DNA from 2 places in the Sporosarcina sp. Y1009 genome. Region 2 is predicted to be linked to the other one. Evidence: riboswitches for the same ligand, from Rfam matches in the RefSeq annotation. Region 2 holds a riboswitch; the other holds the start of a gene.
What was found. A riboswitch is a leader RNA that binds a small molecule or an ion and turns the genes downstream of it on or off. The one in region 2 is predicted to bind cobalamin.
Positions count from the first base shown of each region.

Region 1: linked by a shared signal. The riboswitch ahead of AC25Y1_RS14450 (ribonucleoside-diphosphate reductase subunit alpha) and the one ahead of AC25Y1_RS12550 (ABC transporter substrate-binding protein) in region 2 are both predicted to bind cobalamin.

Region 1 covers NZ_JBYHFO010000013.1:23-11,399, forward strand. The annotation lists T-box leader at 37-243, opposite strand; gene AC25Y1_RS14440 (DUF3169 family protein) at 335-1,033, opposite strand; gene AC25Y1_RS14445 (helix-turn-helix transcriptional regulator) at 1,036-1,242, opposite strand; cobalamin riboswitch at 1,561-1,744, shown strand; gene AC25Y1_RS14450 (ribonucleoside-diphosphate reductase subunit alpha) at 1,929-4,151, shown strand; gene AC25Y1_RS14455 (flavodoxin) at 4,139-4,567, shown strand; gene AC25Y1_RS14460 (ribonucleotide-diphosphate reductase subunit beta) at 4,555-5,592, shown strand; gene AC25Y1_RS14465 (nitrate reductase subunit alpha) at 6,209-9,895, shown strand; gene narH (nitrate reductase subunit beta) at 9,885-11,377, shown strand, end outside.
Region 2 covers NZ_JBYHFO010000009.1:100,102-111,478, reverse strand. The annotation lists gene pta (phosphate acetyltransferase) at 1-173, shown strand, start outside; gene lipL (octanoyl-[GcvH]:protein N-octanoyltransferase) at 189-1,028, shown strand; gene AC25Y1_RS12595 (RsfA family transcriptional regulator) at 1,049-1,684, opposite strand; gene AC25Y1_RS12590 (HD domain-containing protein) at 1,866-3,164, shown strand; gene AC25Y1_RS12585 (YwgA family protein) at 3,179-3,679, shown strand; gene thmT (2-hydroxymuconate tautomerase) at 3,730-3,915, opposite strand; gene AC25Y1_RS12575 (YwhD family protein) at 3,982-4,497, shown strand; gene AC25Y1_RS12570 (transglycosylase domain-containing protein) at 4,753-6,801, opposite strand; gene AC25Y1_RS12565 (YwiB family protein) at 6,965-7,408, shown strand; gene argS (arginine--tRNA ligase) at 7,405-9,072, shown strand; gene AC25Y1_RS12555 (class D sortase) at 9,226-9,810, shown strand; cobalamin riboswitch at 9,867-10,051, shown strand; gene AC25Y1_RS12550 (ABC transporter substrate-binding protein) at 10,168-11,139, shown strand; gene AC25Y1_RS12545 (FecCD family ABC transporter permease) at 11,132-11,377, shown strand, end outside.

The DNA.
Region 1 (11,377 bases), on a different contig from region 2:
CGTTAATGCGGGATAAAAATAGCCTTCGCCTCAAATAAATGAGGCGAAAGCATAACTTCCGCGGTACCACTCAACTTCCCCGTGATGGGGCCACTTCCTCATAACGGCGAGACACCGACTTTTCCTAATGGATGCAGAAAAGCATCTCCGAAGTGCGGTTCACAAGCATCCTTTGCTAGGCTTTCACTGTCCCTAGTTCGCTAAAAAAGAAATGATTGCTACTCTCTTCATCCAAGATGTTGTAGTTGACTATAGCAAGCATTCGCTTTTACGTCAATATAGTTATTAGTCTTTTCTATAAACTCGATAGTTCTAAAACATATATTATGGGAATTTAGTGTGATTTTGCACCTTCGCGGTAGTAAATCATATACATGATGAACCAAAGTATACCGACTGCCAAGATTGCGACGTATTGTGGACTGGAAGCAATAGAGACAATAAATAGGGTGAGAAGTGTAGCGGGAAATAGTAAGTTCATGGCATAGAAGGCACTATACGCAACGCGATATTGCTCAAACTTTTCTCCTTCATCCAGATGTTCAAAAATTTCTTTGTATCCGTCTATTCGTTTCAAGTTTACGATTGCCGCAGGACTGTATTTGTTATGAAACTCAACAGCTCTCATTTGAGCAAAGATCGCAAAAATGAAAATTGTTAAAAATGAAGTAGTAATTACGCCTGCAAGTAAGTTATCACTTAAACCCCATTCTAGTCCGATGATGAAAAAACAGGTAGCCCCAACGATTAACAATAAAGAAGTAGAGCCGACAAATTTATGAGCAATTTTTTCCTTTCTAGCATCAAGTTCATCGATGTTGAATCCGGGACTTTCCTTTGCGTCGGCTTGATTCCAAATCAATCCGATACGAATGGACATGACAAGTAATATAGCGAACATTATAAAGGCCATCAATTCTTTTTCGAATGGCACGATGGGGCTAAGCGCATCCAATAATATAACAATCAAACCGAAAATAAACGCGATCCCAATAGCCGTAAAAAGGTTTAGTGAACCTTTCCTTTTCTTCATTTCTATTCCTCCCTTATTGAAAAAACTTCGTCCACAGGCAGTTGGAATACTTTCGCGATTTTCATCGCAATTAAAATTGACGGTAAATAATCGCCTCGTTCAATTAAACTGATTGTCTGTCTTGAGGATTCGGTTAACTTTGCCAACTCAGTTTGACTTAGCCCATCTCTAGCGCGTAATTCTTTCAAACGATTAAGTAATATCGCCATCGCATTTCCCCCTCTTACTTCAAATTGTATGCTTTTATAGTCATAATGACAACTATAATTGTCAAATTGACTATTTTAATAGTCGGATAGATGAAATGTAGAAGGACTTAATGCATAAAAAATAATATGAACAATTTTTTATGTGTTAATAACTATTATTTCTATGGCATCAAAGAGTATGTTGACAATTAACCAATTGTGGATAAACAACCTGTGGATATGTTGATAAGTGATTGACTTGCACACGAAAAACTTTTTGCCTATTTACGATTAAAACACCATATGTTAGGGTATATGTAGTTAACAAAGCACAACATATAGTACTTAACGATGGAATGGTACCGATATCGGTTTAAAAGGGAATCCGGAGAATCCGGAGCTGTCCCCGCAACTGTAAACGCGGACGACCGCCGAAAAAAGCCACTGTGGAGAAATTCATGGGAAGGTTTAGGCGGAAGTTTGATGCGTGAGCCAGGAGACCTGCCTTTCATCGTCAAGCAACACTTTCTTCGGGGGTTGAGAGGTGGAAGCGAGCGGGTTCCTTCCGTCTATCTTCTTACTCTTGAAGAATATACATGGGACCACATTCCGTTTCCAACTTAAAAAAATCCATGAGCGATAGCTCTGCCGAAGAGGCGGACCTATCGCTTTTTTATATGTACATTATTGGGAGGAGACGGAATATCATGACAACAAAAATTAAAACTACACAGATCGAACAATTACTACATGAATTGCAAAACGAGTATGGAGAGCAAAAAATAGCTCCGCTACTTAAAGTCAGTGATCGTTGGAATGCAAAACATCCTGAAGGACAACATTCAGAATGGGCGAAGGCAATGGTGCTGGAGGCAATCAGTTTTGTCGCAGAAGACGAAACCTATTGGACGTTTGTTGCTGCACGGATTTACCTTCATGAAGTCTATTCCGACGAAGAATTTCAGCGAGGCAAAGCGGTCTATTCCGATTTTGCTGGTCATGTAGAAAACCTGGTGGAAAAAGGCTTGTATACACCAGTTTTAACTGAAAAGTATACGACAGAAGACCTAAATCATCTTGGTAATGTAATCGATCCTGAACGAGACAAGTTATTTACATACATTGGTCTGAAAACATTTATTGATCGTTACGTTGCGGTTGATTTCAATAAAAAACCAGTTGAGCTTCCACAAGAACGTTGGCTCGTTATCGCGATGACGCTTATGCAGGACGAAACAGAAAATCGTCTTGAAAAAGTGGCAGAATCTTACTGGGCGATGAGCAATTTATATATGACCGTTGCCACACCGACATTGTCGAATGCAGGTAAACCACATGGTCAGTTGTCGAGTTGTTTTATCGACACGGTCGACGATTCTTTGCAGGGCATTTATGACAGTAATACAGATATCGCAAACTTGTCGAAATACGGCGGCGGCATCGGTGTTTATATGGGGAAAGTGCGAAGTCGCGGTTCCTCGATTCGCGGATTCAAAGGCGCGTCAAGCGGGGTCCTCCCGTGGATTAAACAATTGAATAATACTGCGGTAAGTGTCGATCAACTCGGTCAAAGACAAGGTGCAATTGCCGTTTATCTAGATGTTTTCCACAAAGACATTTTCACGTTCCTCGATTTGAAATTAAACAACGGGGACGAGCGCATGCGTGCACATGATATTTTCACAGGCGTTTGTTTACCGGATATTTATATGGAACAAGTCGAAGCACGCGGAGAGTGGCATCTATTTGATCCGCATGAAGTCCGAGAAGTTATGGGGTATTCACTTGAAGATTCCTACGATGAAAAACGCGGCGAAGGTTCATTCCGTGAAAAGTATGCGGAATGTGTAAATCATCCTGAACTAAGTCGAGAAACTGTCCCGGCAATTGATTTGATGAAGCGTATATTACGTAGCCAACTGGAAACCGGCGTGCCGTTCATGTTTTACCGCGATGAAGTGAATCGTGCCAACGCGAATAAACACGAAGGCATGATTTATTCGTCGAATCTTTGTACAGAAATCACGCAAAATATGAGCGCAACAGAATTTGAATCCGTCACACTTGAAGATGATATTGTCGTTACCCGTTCAAAACCAGGTGATTTTGTCGTTTGTAACTTATCTTCCATCAACCTTGGACGTGCAGTTCCAGCTGATGTCTTGGACCGTCTTATTAAAATTCAAGTGCGTATGCTTGATAATGTCATTGATTTGAATAAAATCCCAGTTGTACAAGCAGCGCGAACAAATTCAAGATACCGTGGAATCGGACTCGGGACATTTGGCTGGCATCATTTACTAGCACTTAAAAATATTCAATGGGAATCAAATGAAGCCGTAGATTACGCGGATGAATTATATGAACGTATTGCTTACTTAACAATTTCGGCTTCAATGGAATTATCAAAAGAAAAGGGGGCGTATCCTTTATTCGAAGGATCTGACTGGCAGACAGGGGATTACTTTGAAAACAAAGGATATACCTCAAAAGAATGGCGTGAACTGCGTTTCGAAGTTGCGATTAATGGCATGCGAAATGGCTATTTAATGGCAGTTGCTCCAAACTCATCAACGTCAGTCATCGCGGGTTCGACAGCTTCCATTGACCCGATTTTTAAACCATTTTTCCATGAGGAGAAAAAAGATTATAAGCTCCCAACAGTAGCACCTGATTTAGATCATAATACGTATGACATTTACAGACGATCGGCATATATTGTCGATCAACGTTGGTCAGTTAAACAAAATGCAGCAAGACAACGCCATATTGATCAGGCGATTTCCTTTAATATTTACGTCCCGAATACAATTCGTGCATCCGTACTACTCGACTTGCATATCCAAGCATGGAAGTCTGGCATGAAAACTACTTATTATACACGTTCAAGTGCGACCGATATTGCGGAGTGTGAATGGTGTCATTCTTAATCGCTTATGCAACTTGGAGTGGAAACACTGAGGAAGTTGCGGAACTTATTGAAGAGGTCTTCTTGAAATCGGATATCGAGGTAACCCGGTACAGAATTGGTACGGGACCGATTCCCGACGTAACCGAATTTGATGCACTCATTATTGGCTCATTTACATGGGACAAAGGTGCAACGCCAGATGAAGTGAAGGATTTCGTCGCTGAAGTAGGCTATAAACCACCGAATGTTTACGTTTTTGGAACAGGTGACACGCAGTTCGGCGGAGATGCATTATTTTGTAGTGCTGCAGTAAAGTTAGCACGCTTTTACGAGTCGAAATATGCAACGCTAAAAATCGAACAAAGTCCAAGAGGAACACAGGAAACCGATGTAATAAATTGGACGGAAGGGGTAATCAAACAATGGTCACACTAACACGAGTAAAAGTATTAAATCCAGCAAACCCAAATAAATCAACCGCTATTTTCGGCGGGAAAGCAAGTGGAATTCTAAATTGGAATGACCTTGCACATCCTCACTTTTATAAACTAAGACAACAAATCCGTTCCTTATTTTGGACGGCAAATGAAGTCGATATGACACAAGACGTCAAGCAGTTTTCCACGCTGACAACACGCGAACAGGATGCGTTCTTGAAAATAATCGGTTTATTGGCAACGCTAGATGGTCCACAAACGGATATCGCGCTAAAACTTTCACATTTTACAACCGATCCCTCCGTCAAATCACTAATGGCCACCATTGCTGATCAGGAAAGCGAACATAACCATAGCTACGCTTATGTACTTTCATCCGTAACAACGTTAGATAAGCAAATCGCGTCATTTGAAATGGGACGAACCGATGAGGTTTTAATGCGTAGAAATGAACGCATCGTCAACGTTTATAACGAGTTTGCAGAAAGACCAACGATTGAGTCTGCATTAAAGGCGATGGTGTATACGACTTTACTTGAAGGATTATTTTTCTATAGCGGTTTTGCATTCTTCTACAATTTAGCGCGCAACCAGAAAATGGTCGGAACATCAACGATGGTGTCGTATATTAACCGCGATGAACTCCAACACGGAAAAGCAATTAGCGACATATTCCGCGCAGCATTGGCGGAGAATCCAGAATACAATACCGACGAGTTTACCGAATGGATTTACGATCAATTCCGACACTCCGTCGAACAAGAAGTCGCATGGAGTCAATATGTGTTAGCTGATATCGAGGGGATTGACCTCGAAGAAATGGAAGGCTACATTAAATACCGCGCCAATAAAATGCTGCGCATGTTAGGACTCGACGAAATCTATCCTGAGTTCACCGACAACCCAATGAGATGGATTAAGGCTTATGTCGATAGTTTCGACGACACAAAAACAGATTTCTTCGAACAATCCTCTAGGCAGTATGTTAAAACTAGTGATTTAAACGGATTCGATGATCTGTAAAGCGACCTAATTGCAAAGGGCATCACTGTGCGAAAAGAGGACTTACTCTAGCAATGTAATGCAAAAACGTTGGACATGAACCGAATTGCGTCAAATTTTATAAACAACCGCCCTTTATTATTCTAGAGGGCGGTTTTTTGCATGAGAAGGAAACACTTCGTCCCGGCATGGCAACGCTTTAAGTGAAGAAAGAAACGTTCTCATGAGAAGGCGACGTTTCGACTAAAGAAGGAAACGCTCCATCCTGAGAAGGCAACGTTTTCCCGCCAGAAGGCAACGCTTTATGTAAAGAAGGAAACGTTCCCAAGAGAAGGCAACGTTTCATCCCGAGAAGGCAACGTTTTCCCGCCAGAAGGCAACGCTTTAAGTAAAGAAAGAAACGTTCTCGAATAAAGAACTTCCCACCACCACCACCACAAAATACCCCCGACTCGCTATCTACTATCAGTTGATAAGGAATTTTCAGTTATTTAAACAAAACTTGCATACTAGTAACCAAATAAGGGTATTCCCTATTAGAAATAGGACTTACCCTAATAGGAACCTGCTAGGTCATATCTTTATAATGAAAGATAGATGAATGTGTAAGTCATTCTAAAAGGAGTTGTTTGGTCCGATGCAAAAACAGAAAAAGAAAAGTTTTGGATTGAATTATTTTAAGCCGATTGAACGTTTCAATGGAAATTGGTCTATTTTAGAAGAAAAAAATCGTGATTGGGAAAACATGTATCGTCAACGTTGGTCCCATGACAAAGTTGTTCGAACAACGCACGGTGTCAACTGTACAGGCTCCTGTAGTTGGAAGGTATTTGTTAAAAACGGAATTATCACATGGGAAAACCAACAAATCGACTATCCTTCTTGTGGACCTGAAATGCCTGAATTCGAACCACGCGGTTGTCCACGAGGGGCATCATTTTCATGGTATGAATATAGTCCACTTCGTGTGAAATATCCATACATACGAGGAAAACTGTGGCGCATGTGGAATCAGTCTTTATCAGAACTAAAAGATCCTGTAAAAGCATGGGCAAGCATTGTCGAAGATCCACAAAAAGCAGTCGAATATAAAAAAGCTCGTGGAAAAGGCGGGCACGTTCGTGTGAATTGGCGTGATGCAACCATGCTGATTTCTGCCCAACTCATCTACACAATTCAAAAATATGGACCTGATCGCATCGCAGGTTTTACACCAATTCCAGCGATGTCAATGGTTAGTTATGCATCGGGTGCCAGATTTCTATCGTTACTTGGTGGAGAAATGCTTAGTTTCTATGACTGGTATGCAGATTTACCGCCCGCATCACCACAGATTTGGGGAGAGCAGACGGATGTACCAGAATCCAGTGACTGGTATAACTCCGGATACATTATCATGTGGGGTTCAAACGTTCCACTTACAAGAACACCTGATGCTCACTTCTTGACCGAAGTTCGTTACAAAGGAACAAAAGTCGTATCGGTTGCACCGGATTATGCAGAAAGTGTTGTCCATGCAGATGATTGGATTGCAGCAGATCCAGGTTCAGACGCCGCAGTAGCCCAAGCGATGACTCATGTAATTCTAGATGAGTTTTATGAAAAACGTCAAGAACCAATGTTTTTGAATTATGCAAAGCAATATACAGATATGCCTTTCCTAATTGCACTAGATGAATATGAAGACACGTATAAAGCAGGTCGTTTTCTACGCGCAAGTGATCTGGGAAGTAATTCCGAACATGCGGAATGGAAACCGGTTATTTTCGATGAAACATCAAATGAAATCATTGTACCGAACGGAACAATGGGGCAACGATGGGAAGAAGATAAGAAATGGAATCTGATTCTTGATAACGAAGATGGAACGCGCGTCGAACCAGCTTTATCGATTGCCAACCATGATGCAGAATGGACAGAAATAGTTTTTCCTTACTTCGATAATGTTGCGAATGGAACTTTCAAACGTCCAATCCCAGCGAAAAAAGTGAAAATGGCTGATGGATCAGAACGACTTGTAACAACTGTACACGATTTAATGTTAAGTCAATACGGCGTAAATCGAATTGGTAGCGAGCTTGAAGCATCGGGTTATGACGATGCGGAATCGTTTTACACACCGGCATGGCAAGAGAAAATTACAAATGTTAAACCAGAACTCGTCACGCAAATCGCTCGTGAATTCGCGCAAAATGCGCTAGATACTGGCGGTCGATCCATGATAATCATGGGTGCCGGGATTAACCACTGGTTTAATAGTGATACGATTTATCGTGCTATTTTAAACTTAGTCACATTAACTGCTTCTCAAGGTGTAAACGGCGGAGGCTGGGCTCATTATGTTGGCCAAGAAAAATGTCGTCCAATCGAAGGCTGGAGCACAATTGCATTTGCACGAGATTGGCAAGCACCGCCTCGACTTCAAAACGCGACATCCTATTTCTACTTCGCAACTGACCAGTGGAAATACGAGGAAATGGGCGCTGATCTTTTGATGTCACCAACAGAAGGAAAACCGCGTTATGAACATCCTGCAGACTACAATGTGCTGGCGGCAAGATTGGGATGGCTACCATCTTATCCGCAATTCAATAAGAACAGCCTAGCCTTTGCAGAAGAAGCGGCAAAAGAAGGGAAGACGTCTACTGAAGATATTGTCGCCCATACACTCGCGCAAATTAAATCTGGTGAAACGGAATTTGCAGTTGAAGATCCAGGCGCACCTGAAAACTTTCCGCGCTCTCTGTTCGTTTGGCGTTCAAACCTAGTTTCAAGTTCTGCTAAAGGACAAGAGTACTTCATGAAACATCTATTTGGCGCATCGGATGGTCTACTCGCTACGGTAAATGATGAATTAAAACCAGAGGAAATGACTTGGCGAGACGAAGTGGAAGGGAAACTCGATTTACTTGTCGCACTAGATTTTAGAATGACAGCAACACCGATGTATGCGGACGTTGTTCTCCCTGCTGCAACTTGGTATGAGAAACATGATCTTTCATCAACGGATATGCATCCATTTGTCCATCCATTTAATCCAGCTGTTGATCCATTATGGGAATCACGCTCGGACTGGGATATTTATAGATCGCTTGCGGAAACCTTTTCCAACATGGCAAAAGTTCATCTACCAGGCGTTTACAAAGATCTTGTAACAACGCCACTTGCTCATGATTCAATTCAAGAAATCGCGCAACCATATGGCGAAGTAAAAGACTGGAAAAAAGGCGAAGTTGAAGCAATTCCAGGGAAAACAATGCCAGCAATGACAATCGTTGAGCGAGATTACACACAAATTTACGATAAATACGTCACACTCGGTCCACTACTTTCAACAGGAAAAGTGGGTGCACACGGTGTAAGCTTCTCCGTTCAAGACGAATACGAACAACTAAAAGGTATCAACGGGGCCTATTTCGACGAGACAATAAAAAATGGACTACCGAAGCTTCACACTGCAAAACAGGCAGCCGAGGCCATGTTAACATTGTCTTCAGCTACAAATGGAAGAGTTTCTCAAAAGGCATTTATCGCTGCGGAAGAAGATACAGGTGTTGAGCTAAAAGACATCTCAGCTGACCGTGCTGCAGAGAAATTCACATTTGCCAGCATTACTGCACAACCGCGAGAAGTAATTCCGACACCTGTATTTTCAGGGTCCAATAAACTCGGACGTCGTTATTCACCATTTACGACAAATATCGAACGTCTAGTACCGTTTAGAACGTTAACAGGTCGACAACATTTCTATATCGATCATGAACTATTCCTAGATTTCGGAGAAGCATTACCTGTTTACAAACCGACGTTACCGCCAATGGTATTCGGACCGCGTGATAAACAAATTATAGGTGGAGTAGATTCGCTCGTATTACGGTATTTAACACCGCACGGAAAGTGGAATATCCATTCAACTTACCAAGATAACCAGCATATGCTCACATTATTCCGCGGGGGACCGACCGTCTGGATTTCAGATGTGGATGCAGCCGAACATGATATTGATGACAACCAATGGCTCGAAGTATACAACCGAAATGGTGTCGTCACAGCACGTGCCGTTGTCAGTCACAGAATGCCGAAAGGAACCATGTTTATGTATCATGCACAAGATAAACATATTCAAGTTCCAGGTTCAGAAATTACAGACGAACGCGGCGGAAGCCATAACGCACCAACACGTATTCACATGAAACCAACGCAAATGGTCGGCGGATATGCGCAACTAAGTTACGGATTCAACTACTATGGACCAATCGGAAATCAGCGGGACGTTTACGTCGCAGTCCGCAAGATGAAGGAGGTAAACTGGCTTGAAAATTAAAGCGCAAGTAGCAATGGTTATGAATCTAGACAAATGTATCGGATGCCACACATGCAGTGTCACATGTAAAACGACTTGGACGAACCGTGAAGGTGCAGAGTATATGTGGTTTAACAACGTTGAAACAAAGCCTGGAATTGGTTATCCAAAGAGATGGGAAGACCAAGAGCTTTATAAAGGCGGCTGGCAAGTCAATAAAAAAGGAAAACTCGAACTGAAATCAGGTTCAAAACTATCGAAAATTGCACTGGGGAAAATATTTTACAACCCGGATATGCCTGAAATGAAAGACTACTATGAACCGTGGACATATGATTACGAGAAACTAACGATGGCGGGCGATAGTGAACATACACCCGTAGCACGGGCAAAATCCGTCGTCACGGGCGAGTATATGGATTTGGAATGGGGCCCTAACTGGGAAGACCAGCTTGCAGGTGCGCATATTACAGGTCCGAAAGATCCAAACATCGAAAAAATTGAAGAGGAAATCAAATTCAATTTTGAACAAGCTTTTATGATGTATTTACCAAGATTATGTGAACACTGTCTCAATCCGAGTTGTGTTGCATCATGTCCATCGGGTGCGATGTACAAACGTGAAGAAGACGGAATCGTACTTGTCGACCAAGAAGCTTGTCGAGGCTGGCGTTATTGCATGACCGGCTGCCCATACAAAAAAGTATACTTCAACTGGAAAACAAATAAAGCGGAGAAATGCACATTCTGTTTTCCGCGCATTGAGTCAGGTTTACCAACAGTTTGTTCAGAAACATGTACGGGTCGAATTCGTTATCTTGGTGTCCTTTTATATGATGCGGACCGTGTTTTAGAAGCTGCATCAACACCAGATCCAAAAGATTTATACAAAGCGCAATGTGATTTATTCCTTGACCCATCTGATCCTGAAGTGATTGAACAAGCAAGAAAAGACGGGATATCGGAAGAGTGGATTGAAGCGGCACAAAACTCACCCGTTTATAAACTAGCAATTGAATATAAACTTGCGTTCCCGTTACACCCTGAATATCGCACATTACCAATGGTTTGGTATGTTCCACCACTTAGTCCAATTATGAATTATTTTGAAGGAAGAGATTCCATCAAAAATCCGGATATGATTTTCCCAGCCATTGAAGAAATGCGAATCCCAATTCAATATTTAGCTAATATGTTAACGGCAGGAGATACAGAAACCGTGAAACAAGCATTGCAACGAATGGCCATGATGCGTTCCTATATGCGCGCAGTTTCTTCGGGGAAAGACTTTGATGAAACGCGTCTCGACCGTGTTGGTTTATCTGCGCACCAGACGAAACAAATGTATCGACTGCTTGCAATTGCGAAATACGAGGATCGGTTTGTCATCCCGACATCTCACAAAGAAGGCCATATGAACGCTTATCGTTCACAAGGGTCAACAGGATACGAAGAAATGGGCGATTACAGCATGGGGAAAACGGATAGTCCATACAGCTATGC
Region 2 (11,377 bases):
CATCTCTTGAAGCAGGAAACATCGGATATAAACTAACAGAAAGACTTGGAGGATACGAGGCAATCGGCCCAGTATTACAAGGATTAAATGCGCCAGTTAACGATTTATCTCGCGGATGTTCCGCTGATGACGTGTACAAGTTAAGCCTACTGACCGCAGCCCAAAGTCTATAAGTAGGAGATAGAACAATGTCATTATACGAGTCTTTTTTACGAATCCCTGAATGGCGCTTATTGGATGAATCAATGAGCGCGCTCAATCGTTCAGCACTGGAATCTTTTGCTGCAGACGATACGCTATGCCATCTTGTAGGCCAGCAGATGAGCATTCCAACAGTTAGAACTTGGGTCCATGACAAAACCATTGTCCTTGGAATTCAAGATCATAGACTACCAAATATATCCGTAGCGACTACACGATTAGAACATGCGGGGTACCAATCTATCGTTCGAAATTCCGGCGGATTGGCAGTTGTTTTGGATGCGGGTGTCTTAAATATTTCCATGATTCTATCGGAAAAAAACGCAGCCATCGATATACCAGCTGGTTATGAAATTATGCTTGAATTTGTAAAGCGGCTATTTCCAGAAGCGGCTGATCAAATAAAAGCCTATGAAATTGTCGGGTCTTATTGTCCAGGTTCCTATGATTTAAGCATTGATGGCTTAAAATTTGCGGGCATCTCACAACGGAGACTTCGCCATGGCATCGCTGTTCAAGTGTATCTATGTATTGAAGGTAGCGGTTCAAAGCGAGCTGAGTTAATAAGAGAACTGTATGATGTTGGAAAGAACGGCGAACAAACAAAATTTGTTTATCCGAATATCAAACCAGAAGTAATGGCCTCGCTCTCTGAACTATTGAATCAAGAATTGACGGTTAGCGACGTTAATATTCGTGTTCAGAAGCTACTCCAATCGCTCTCCAATCACGTTGCGACTGGCAGATTTCATGAAGATGAAATGGATATGTATGCTTTTTATTTGAACCGGGTCGTAGAGCGCAATAAAAAAATGCTCATAGAGTAAGTGCTTAAAAAAACCACCAATCAATAGCTGATTGGTGGTTCTTTCGTTACGAGATTCCCATTTTGCTCCATTTGGAACACAGGCGCTGTGCGTTCATCTTCACCATCGAGGGTTACAAGTCTGCGTGCGCGGTTCATAATCTGCACAAACTGATCGTAATCAGAGCGTAGCGTATCATTTTCATTTCGAAGTTTACTCACTTCATTCTCTAACTGTTTAATCGTAGCGTTTGCTGCTTTTGCTGTTTGTCTCCAGCGGAAAGACTCGCTATCTCCTGCACCTGAATGGTGAAGGCGAACAAGATAAGCAATAACCGTATCAAGCGTTAACGCTGACAACGGAACTGCAATCCTATTATCCTCGTCACTTCCTTGTGTAGGTGTGTATAATTGTTGACCGCGTCTCTTAAAATCTTTACCAAGCATACGTATCGCTTGTTTTCTCTCTTTTTTGGCATCTTCCAACTCGTCCTCGTAATCACGTCTCACAACTGCATTCCATCTAAAACCGCAAGCTGCTGCTGTACGATTCAAGGCATCTCCGACTTCTTCAAAAGCGCTTAATTGCGTGCTGCCTTCTCGAACGTGTCGAAGGACTGTTTCTGCCAATAGCACATCATTTTCTTCCATCCAAGCATCCTGTCTAACTTTCACCATAGTAGTGCCTCCCTGCCATGTTCATAATCTATTACTATCAATAGTGTGTACATCCAATCGTCATTTTATTCATCCACAAAATGATTGTGTTCCTATTATAAAAGTTTCTTTTAGTTTTGTTGCTTTCAGACGTCATGTATTTTGAGTACAATAGAGTAAGGGAATAGCGGAGGTGTACAAAATGGATTATAAAAATGAGAAGTTATTTGAAGAAAAAGTGTTTAAAGATCCAGTTCATCGATATATTCATGTCCGAGACAAAGTCATCTGGGATGTGATTGGCACGCGCGAGTTCCAGCGACTACGGCGTATTAAACAACTCGGAACAACGTATCTCGTATTCCACGGAGCCGAACATAGTCGATTTCATCATTCGCTTGGGGTTTATGAAATTGTTCGTCGTATTGTAGACGATGGATTTAGTGGCAGACCGGAATGGGATGATGAAGAGCGTCTCGTTACGCTTTGTGCAGCATTATTACATGATTTAGGGCACGGTCCTTACTCACATGCTTTTGAAAATGTCTTTAACCTAGACCATGAAGTATTTACACAAGCCATCATACTTGGTGATACGGAAGTCAATGCAGTTTTAAGTCGAATTTCAACGACTTTCCCACAAAGAGTAGCCGATGTGATTGGAAAAACATATCCAGACAAACTTGTTGTGAGCTTAATCTCCAGTCAAATTGACGCTGATCGCATGGACTACTTACAACGTGACGCTTATTTTACAGGCGTTTCTTACGGTCATTTTGACATGGAACGTATTTTACGTGTGATGCGACCTTCTGAAGACCAAGCCGTCGTAAAATCAAGCGGCATGCATGCAGTTGAAGATTACATCATGAGCCGATATCAAATGTATTGGCAAGTATATTTTCATCCAGTATCGAGAAGTGCAGAAGTGATTTTAACGAAAATTCTTCATCGTGCTAAATATCTATATGAAACGGGTTATGAATTTAAACAGAAACCCGTTCATTTCCAAACTTTTTTTGATAAAACCTTAATATTAGAAGATTATATTGCCCTTGATGAAGGCGTAATGACAACTTATTTCCAAATGTGGACCAAAGAATCTGATGAAATACTCTCAGATTTAAGCAATCGGTTCCTTAACCGGCGTCTCTTTCAATACGTAGAGTTCAACCCTGCGATTGAATATGAAAAAATGCATGAAATAAAATCACTCTTTTTAGAAGCGGGTATTGATCCCGACTACTATTTAGTTGTAGACTCTTCATCAGATTTGCCTTATGACTTTTATAGACCAGGAGAAGAAAATGAGCGACTGCCAATATTTTTGAAATTGCCAAATGGGGACTTAAGTGAAATCTCTCAGTCATCGGATATTGTTGAGGCGATTTCCGGAAAACGAAGAACGGATCACAAACTTTATTTTCCAGAGGATTTACTCGAAGCTGGGCAAGAGAACAATCCGTTGTATCAAAAAATCTTAAGGATGTTGAAAAATTAGAAAGGGTGGACAACTTGTTGCAAGAACACGCAAAAATCGTACAATTTATTTCATTGGCGGAAGAGGTAACTGGAAGAAAAAAACTTCAGAAAATGATTTACATCGCAAAGAAAATGGATTTCCCTTTTTCGGAGAAATTTGAACTACATATGTATGGTCCCTATTCGGAAGAATTAACATTACGCATTGAGGAATTATGTGAAATGGGTTTTCTAAAGGAACAACGAGTCGACAAAGGATCCTATATTCAATACCAATATAATGTATCTCCTGAGGGGGAGCGCTTTTTAGAAAAAGTGGATAAGGTGCCGAGTGTCCTTCCAGATTTCATCCAAAAAATGCAGGTGAAAAGTTCTCGATTTCTTGAATTGGTCTCGACGCTATTGTATTTTGATCAGTACGAGAAAAAAGAGCAAATCGAAAAAGTTCAAGTTGTCAAAAACAAGTTGAAGTTTTCTGAAACAGAATTTGAAGAAGCATTCAACTTTATAAACGACTTGGCACGTACTGCCTAAATATAAAAGCTGGCGATCGATGAAAAAAATCGAGCGCCAGCTATTTTTGTTTAATGATCGACTGGACGTTTACCGGCTACTGAATAATCATTTTTGGACATTTCTTCAATGAAAACAACGACATTTTCAGCTGGTGCGCCAGTTGTTTCTGAAACAGCTTCTGTGACTTTTTCACAAAGCGCACGTTTTTGTTCATCAGTACGACCTTCGAACATTTTTACTGTGACATATGGCATATTCTTTTCCCTCCTCTAATGTATCAAGTATACTAATGATACTATCAGAGTTGGAGGGGTAACAAAATGGGGAATGAACAAAAACCAAAGCCGAAAATAGGTTTTACAATTATAAAAGATGATCCGACTGACGGTCATAAAGGATTCGGGATTGGATCATTATCATTGGAAAATGTGTCGCCAGTCGTCATCGACGTTGAAGAAGAAATTGCGACGATTGAAATTGGCGCAATGCATGCCAGAAGCCCGCTCGAACGGGGCATTCGATTTTTACCAACTAGAGAAGAGTCCGCAAATGGCAAAGCCTATTGGTTAGTTTGGGTGACGATTGATTATAAAGAAGAAGGTCCTTTTTATTCCGGAGTGACGGCTTGTGAAATGGTCATCGACCGATCCATTCGTCGGGGCTACAAAAACTTTCCAGACCATATGAACCGCATGGACCGATCCATGAAAGGAAGAATTATGGTTGACGAAATGGATGATACATCAAAACGCGTACTTGCTGACTTTTTAAAAGAACATAATGAAGAAATATGGAATCGTAGCAACCCAGAATTACATGAGGGGCTACGTGTATAATCGTCAAAATTATGAACAAATTGCGACATTTTTTGACATCTTTCATCATGATAGTTGAATGTCAGGATAAAAGAAAGTACACTTATAGATAGCTTGCATATGTAAGCTAGGACTACCGAATTAGTTCTTAAACGTGCATTTAGGACGTCAAACAAACCCAAGCCTGATATTCTAATGATGCGATCGGTTCTAATCGGTAAAAAAAGCTTCTATTCCTTAGTTAACTAGGAATAGAAGCTTTTTTAATAAGCCGACTCAATCGAAAAATGAAAAAGGGAAGAGTTCAAAGCTGTCGTCATCAACATTGGAATTTCTTTTTTCTTGCAATGTTTTATCAGTGCATAATTTTTGTGGCATATCTTTTTCCTTCACATAGACAAGTCGTTGCTTTTCGCATTCGTTCACAGCAAGGCCGCCAGTTTCTACATCTATAATGACACCGTTTACGCCATCTGGGGGGATGAATGCCTCCGCAGGTTTACCACTATGCACGGACTCCATAAATTCTATCCATATCTTTTTAGACGCTGCTTTATCTTCCGGGTCTTCCAAACGTAAATCCACATCAAAACCTGTCCAAATACCAGCTGTTAAGGAAGGAGAATAGCCGACCAAGTGTTGATCCCATAAGGTTGTTCCTGATTTAGCTGCATAAGATCTTGTCATTTTAGGGCGCATCGATAATCCGGTAGAATTTGAGTAATCATTAAAGACCGGATCAAACATTCCCGTCAATAGATGAGTGAGTATGAACGAATCTTCTTCAGAGAGGACACGTTTTACTTTTTTTGTTGGTTTTTCGTAGATCACTTTTCCTTCTACATCGGTAATCGAACGAATTGTTGTTGCTTCAATATCTAATCCACTGGCCGCAATCCGACTGAATGCATTCGTTATTGAAGACAAAGTAACTTCAGTTGTGCCCAGAGCGGTTGCAGGAATTGTTGGGATTGTGATATCTAGCCCGAGTCGATTAGCCATTCCTTGGTAACTTTTAAAACCAACTTCCTCAAGGGTCTTTACCGCAAATACATTATCGGAAATGGCTAGAGCTTGCGCGAGTGAAATCGGATGTGTCGCATATTGATCATTCACATTTTTGGGTTCATAAGTTTTTTCACCGTATGTGAATATTGTTTTTTTAGGAAACAGAAATGTAAGTGGATTAAACCCATTCTCCAATGCTGCGGCGTACAGAATTGGTTTCATCGCTGAACCAGGTTGGCGTCTCGCTTGAGTTGCCCGGTTAAATGGGCTTTCATTATAATCTACACCGCCTACTAACGAAGTAACGGCACCACTACTTGGCTCAATGGAGATAAAGCCAACTTGAAGACCTGAATCTGGCATCCATTTATCAATGACTGCTTCAGCGGTTTGTTGATGATGCTGGTCGAGCGTCGTTCGAATGGTCCAACCACCTTCTGCTGGCGATCTACCTTTCGATGATAAAATTTTTTCAGCTTCTCGCCATACCTCGTCTAGGAAATATGGTGCAACTCGTTTTGTGTCAATCCATTCTTCTGCTTTAATGACAATTGGCGCCTCGACCGCGCGTTTTGCTTGCTTTTCAGTGATGAATCCCTGTGCTTTCATCAAGGCTAATACCAGTTCTTTCCGTCCTGCGGAGTTGTTAGGGTGATCTACCGGAGAATATACAGAAGGTCCCTTGGCAATAGCTGTGATAACAGCGGATTCTTCTAATGTTAAATCTTTTGCAGATTTTCCAAAATAAAACTTGCTAGCAGCTTCTACCCCATACATCCCATGTCCGAAGTAAACGGTGTTTAAATAACCTTCTAAAATAACATCTTTTTCATAAAACAATTCCAAGCGGTATGCGTACACTGCTTCATTAATCTTACGAGTCCAGGTTTTTGCATGCGTCAAATATAGATTGCGCGCATATTGCTGCGTAATCGAACTTGCACCTTCCGCTTTACTTCTTGTCTTCACGTCTTTTAGTATCGCGCCGCCAATTCGTTTGAAGTCAAATCCGTGATGCTTATAAAAGTTGCGATCTTCAGTAGCAATCACGGCATCTAGCAAAAATGGTGAAATCTCATCTATTCCAACCCAATACCGCCTTTCAGCTGAGAACCGATCACCAATTTGATGATCTTGATTGTCTAAAAAAACTGAAGCTTTTGGAACACTTAAAGAGGGGGCTCCTGCAATTTGTGCATAGAGTCGCAGTGAACCGTATAATGTCAGCATGGCAGTTAGCATTGTCAAAGTGAGTAATGAAATCCTGCGCCAAAACATTCTTCTTTTTTTCTTTTTTACATAAACCGTACGTCGCATAATATCCCCCGTTCCGTCCATGTTGTTCTTTCTAGTATGCAACGCAAATCAAGAGATTAAACGGTAGCAAATGCGAAATTTATTAATATTGGCGACCTTAATTGGAATACTGTACAAAAAAACGTTATAATAAGAGGATATTTTCACGAAGAGGGTGAACGAGGTGGAATCGAAAAAGATAGGTCAAGCTGTAGACATTCAGCTTCATTCATCTATCCGGCATCCAGAACAGAAAACCGAGACATATGAATTACAAGCAACAGGTCGAATCATACGAAAACAGAGTGCGTTGTATGTGAAATACGATGAAAATCATCAGGGTGCATCTACTCAAACAACATTGAAAATAACGAATCGAGATGCATTAATCTTGCGAAGCGGCGCAGTTAAAATGCGACTTCCACTTGACTTAGAACAAATTCGAGAAGGCGAGTATACGAACGGACCCGTAAAGTTTGCGTTACAAGTAAAAACAATCGGGCTCGAATTTAAGGAAGAAATCCCTGAAGTAAGCGGACAGTTTTTCGTACACTATGAACTCCATACAGAAAGCTCGCTACTTGGCACTTACAAATTGAGAATTACATATACGGAGGGAACAAAATGAACGCAGTCGAACAAATTCAACAAAAAGTAAAATCAGCCATTCATGACGCAATATTATTAGCTAAATTGACGGAAGAAGAAAATATTCCATCAGTTATGCTTGAAACACCTAGAAATAAAGGAAACGGCGACTATGCAACAAATATTGCGATGCAACTAACAAAAATTGCTAAAAAGCCACCGCGTGCCATTGCAGAAGCCATCGTTGAACATATTGACAAAAAGAGCGGCTCAATTGAGTCTATCGATATCGCAGGTCCGGGCTTTATTAACATCACATTACAAAAAGATTATTTACAAGAAGTTGTGAAAACAGTTCTTGACCAAGGTGAAGAGTACGGTCGTAGCAATTCAGGCAACGAAGAGAAAATTCAAGTAGAATTCGTATCTGCAAATCCAACAGGAGATCTCCATTTAGGTCATGCACGGGGAGCATCTGTCGGCGATTCACTCTGTAACTTATTAGACTTTGCTGGTTACAATGTTGAAAGAGAATATTATATTAACGATGCTGGTAGTCAAATAGACAATCTTGCATTGTCTGTCGAAGCACGTTATTTTCAAGCGCTCGGAGAGGAAAAAGAACTTCCAGAAGACGGCTATCAAGGGAAAGACATTATTACAATTAGTGAAAAGTTAGTCGAGGAATTTGGCGATAAATACAAAGATCTACCGGAAAAAGAACGCTATGAGTTTTTTCGTGAATACGGCTTGAAGTATGAATTGGAGAAGTTGAAAATAGACTTGGAAAACTTCCGCGTACCATTCGATTACTGGTTTTCAGAGTCTACATTATACGGTAGCGGTAAAATTGAAAGTGCACTCAGCAAACTTCGTGACAATGGCCATATCTATGAAGAAGACGGTGCTACCTGGTTCCGCTCGACAACATTTGGCGACGACAAAGACCGTGTGTTAATAAAGCAAGATGGATCATTCACATACATCACACCAGATATCGCTTATCATGAAGATAAAATCCAACGTGGTTTTGACAAACTCATTAATATTTGGGGAGCTGACCATCACGGGTATATTCCGCGCATGAAGGCAGCAATCGAGGCACTAGGCTATGAAGAAGATAAATTAGAAGTCATTGTTGCACAAATGGTGCATCTATATAAAGACGGCGAGCGTATGATGATGAGTAAACGGACAGGAAAAGCTGTGACATTGCGTGAACTAGTCGAAGATGTCGGCTTAGACGCAGTTCGGTATTTCTTTGTTATGCGGTCAGGCGACACACAAATGGACTTCGACTTAGATCTTGCGGTTTCAGAGTCTAATGAAAACCCAGTATATTACGCACAATACGCACATGCACGGATTTCATCAATCCTCCGTCAATCAAAAGAACTTGACCTTCAGCCATCAGTAGAAGGGGCAGGACTCTTAACGGCAAAACAGGAAATTGAGTTGTTGAAAAAGATTGGGGATTTCCCGCAAGTAATTGCAGATTCTGCTAGAATGCGCGCACCGCATCGGATTGCAACCTATATTCAAGAATTAGCAGCAACTTTCCATTCATTTTACAATGCAGAAAAAGTCTTAGACCCTGCAAATCATGAAATGACCGAAGCGCGCTTAGCCTTAGTCACAGCAACACGCACAACAATCGCAAATGCATTAAAATTAATCGGCGTATCAGCACCAGAAAAAATGTAATCCATATCACCACACCTAAGAAATTGTACATAGCAATTTCTTGGTGTGGTGTTTTTTGAATTTAGTTCAATCAGTGATGGAGAAAGATGAAATATTATGATACTTTTAAAGTGAGTATAGTTTTAACTTTTTCAGTACAAGAGGGGGATGTCTATGCGGAAGTTACTATCGATTTTATTAATTACCGTAGGTGCAGGATTTTGCATATATGCAGCTTGGCAATTTGGCGTTTCTAATTTTCAACAAGACAAAATGTTGAAAGAAGCAAAAGCATTTGTCTCGGACGAAATAATTCCACGCGATGAATTAACTGCCGAAAATACTGAGCCAATCGTTTATAGCGACCTAAAAGAAGGCGATTCAATCGGTGTTTTGTATATCCCGCGCTTAGACCGCGAAATTCCAATCATAGAAGGAACTCATGAAGACGAATTAGCCAAAGGTGTCGGCCATTTCAGCAGCACAGCATTACCTGGACAAAACGACCAAATCCTCTTATCAGGCCATCGAGATACAGTATTTCGCCAGTTTGGAGAACTCGAACACGGCGACGAAATCCACGTGAAGATGAAAACGGGAACATTCATTTACACAATTTTCGATACCGAAATCGTCGATGCAGATGATCGTACAGTCATACGTTCAACAGCACCCGATGAGATTTTAACATTATCCACATGCTATCCGTTTTCCTATATTGGAAGTGCACCGGATAGGTATATAATTTATGCGAAATGAAATTCGATGTCTAGACACGAAAAGAAGTTGTAGTATACTAATTTATGAAGATAAAAAACATAACCAAACATAAAGGTGCCTCGCTATAACAAACGAGGTTAAAAGGGAAGTCGGTTTAAATCCGACGCGGTCCCGCCACTGTAAGTGTGAGCAATTCGCAGGTACGTCACTGGAAAACTCCGGGAAGACGCGAAACGCTTTGAGCACGAGCCAGGAGACCTGCCTTTATGAATCGACCAAAACCTACGAGGAATAGGACTGGTGAAAATCTGCCCATTTGGCAATTGATTTTTACTGACTTTATTCCTCCGTAGCGATACGGGGGATTTTTATTTGGAAAAAATGGAGGAAAAAAGAATGAAGAACAACTTATGGAAGTTAATGGTTACGTCGATTTTGGCAGTACTTTTGCTAGCTGCATGCGGCGGAAATGCGGCAGACGATAAACCGAAAGAGAACGAAACAAACACAGGGGACGTAACTGTAGAAGAAACTTTCCCAGTAACAATGACGGACTCAGTCGGTATAGAAGTGACGATTGAAGCAGCGCCGGAGAAAGTCGTCTCAATGATCCCAAGTAACACGGAAATTTTATTTGAACTAGGTCTTGGTGATGAAGTTGTAGGTGTATCGGATTTTGATAATTATCCCGAAGCTACAGGTGAAAAAGAAAAAATCGGTGGAATTGAGTTTAATGTTGAAGCAATCATCGCATTGAATCCGGATATCGTCTTCGGGCATGAATCAGCATATGGCATGTCAGAAGAAGGCTACCAACAAATTCGTGATGCGGGAGTGACTGTATTTGTTGTGAAAAATGCGCTGAACTTTGAAGAAACGTATGAAACGATCGAAACAATTGGTAAAGCAACAGGCAAAACAAAAGAAGCAGCTGGAATTATTGACGATATGAAATCAAAAGTCGATGAAGTCGTCGAAAAAGTTAAAGCCGTTAATGCGAAAAAGACTGTATTTGTCGAAACATCACCGGCTCCAGAAATTTACACACCAGGCGCAAAGACATTTACACAAGAATTGCTTGACTTAGTTGGCGCAGAAAATATTGCCGCTGACCAAGAAGGTTGGTTCATGATGGATCCGGAAGAAATTATTAACCGAAATCCAGAAGTGATAGTCGTTATGTACGACTATATCGACACAGCTGTTGAAGATGTCTATGCGCGCGACGGTTTCGGCACAATTACGGCAATTAAAGAAGAAGCTGTCGTTCAAGTCGACGAAAATATCACAAGTCGTCAAGGCCCACGTCTTGCGGAAGGTCTTGAAGCAATTGCAAAGGCAATTTATCCAGAGGCTTTTGGTGAATAAATCAAGCGTTGCCTACATCGTTTCGATCGCCACACTCGTTGTGGCGATATGGCTCGGTGTATCAATCGGTACGGTGGATATTCCACTAAGGACATTTTGGAATAGAGAAGTGGATGAAATCGCAACAAACATCCTATGGAAAATTCGTATGCCGCGGGTCCTTTTAGCTGGTCTTGTCGGGGCATCTTTGGCAATTGCTGGTGCAGCTTTCCAGGGACTCCTCAAAAATCCGCTTGCA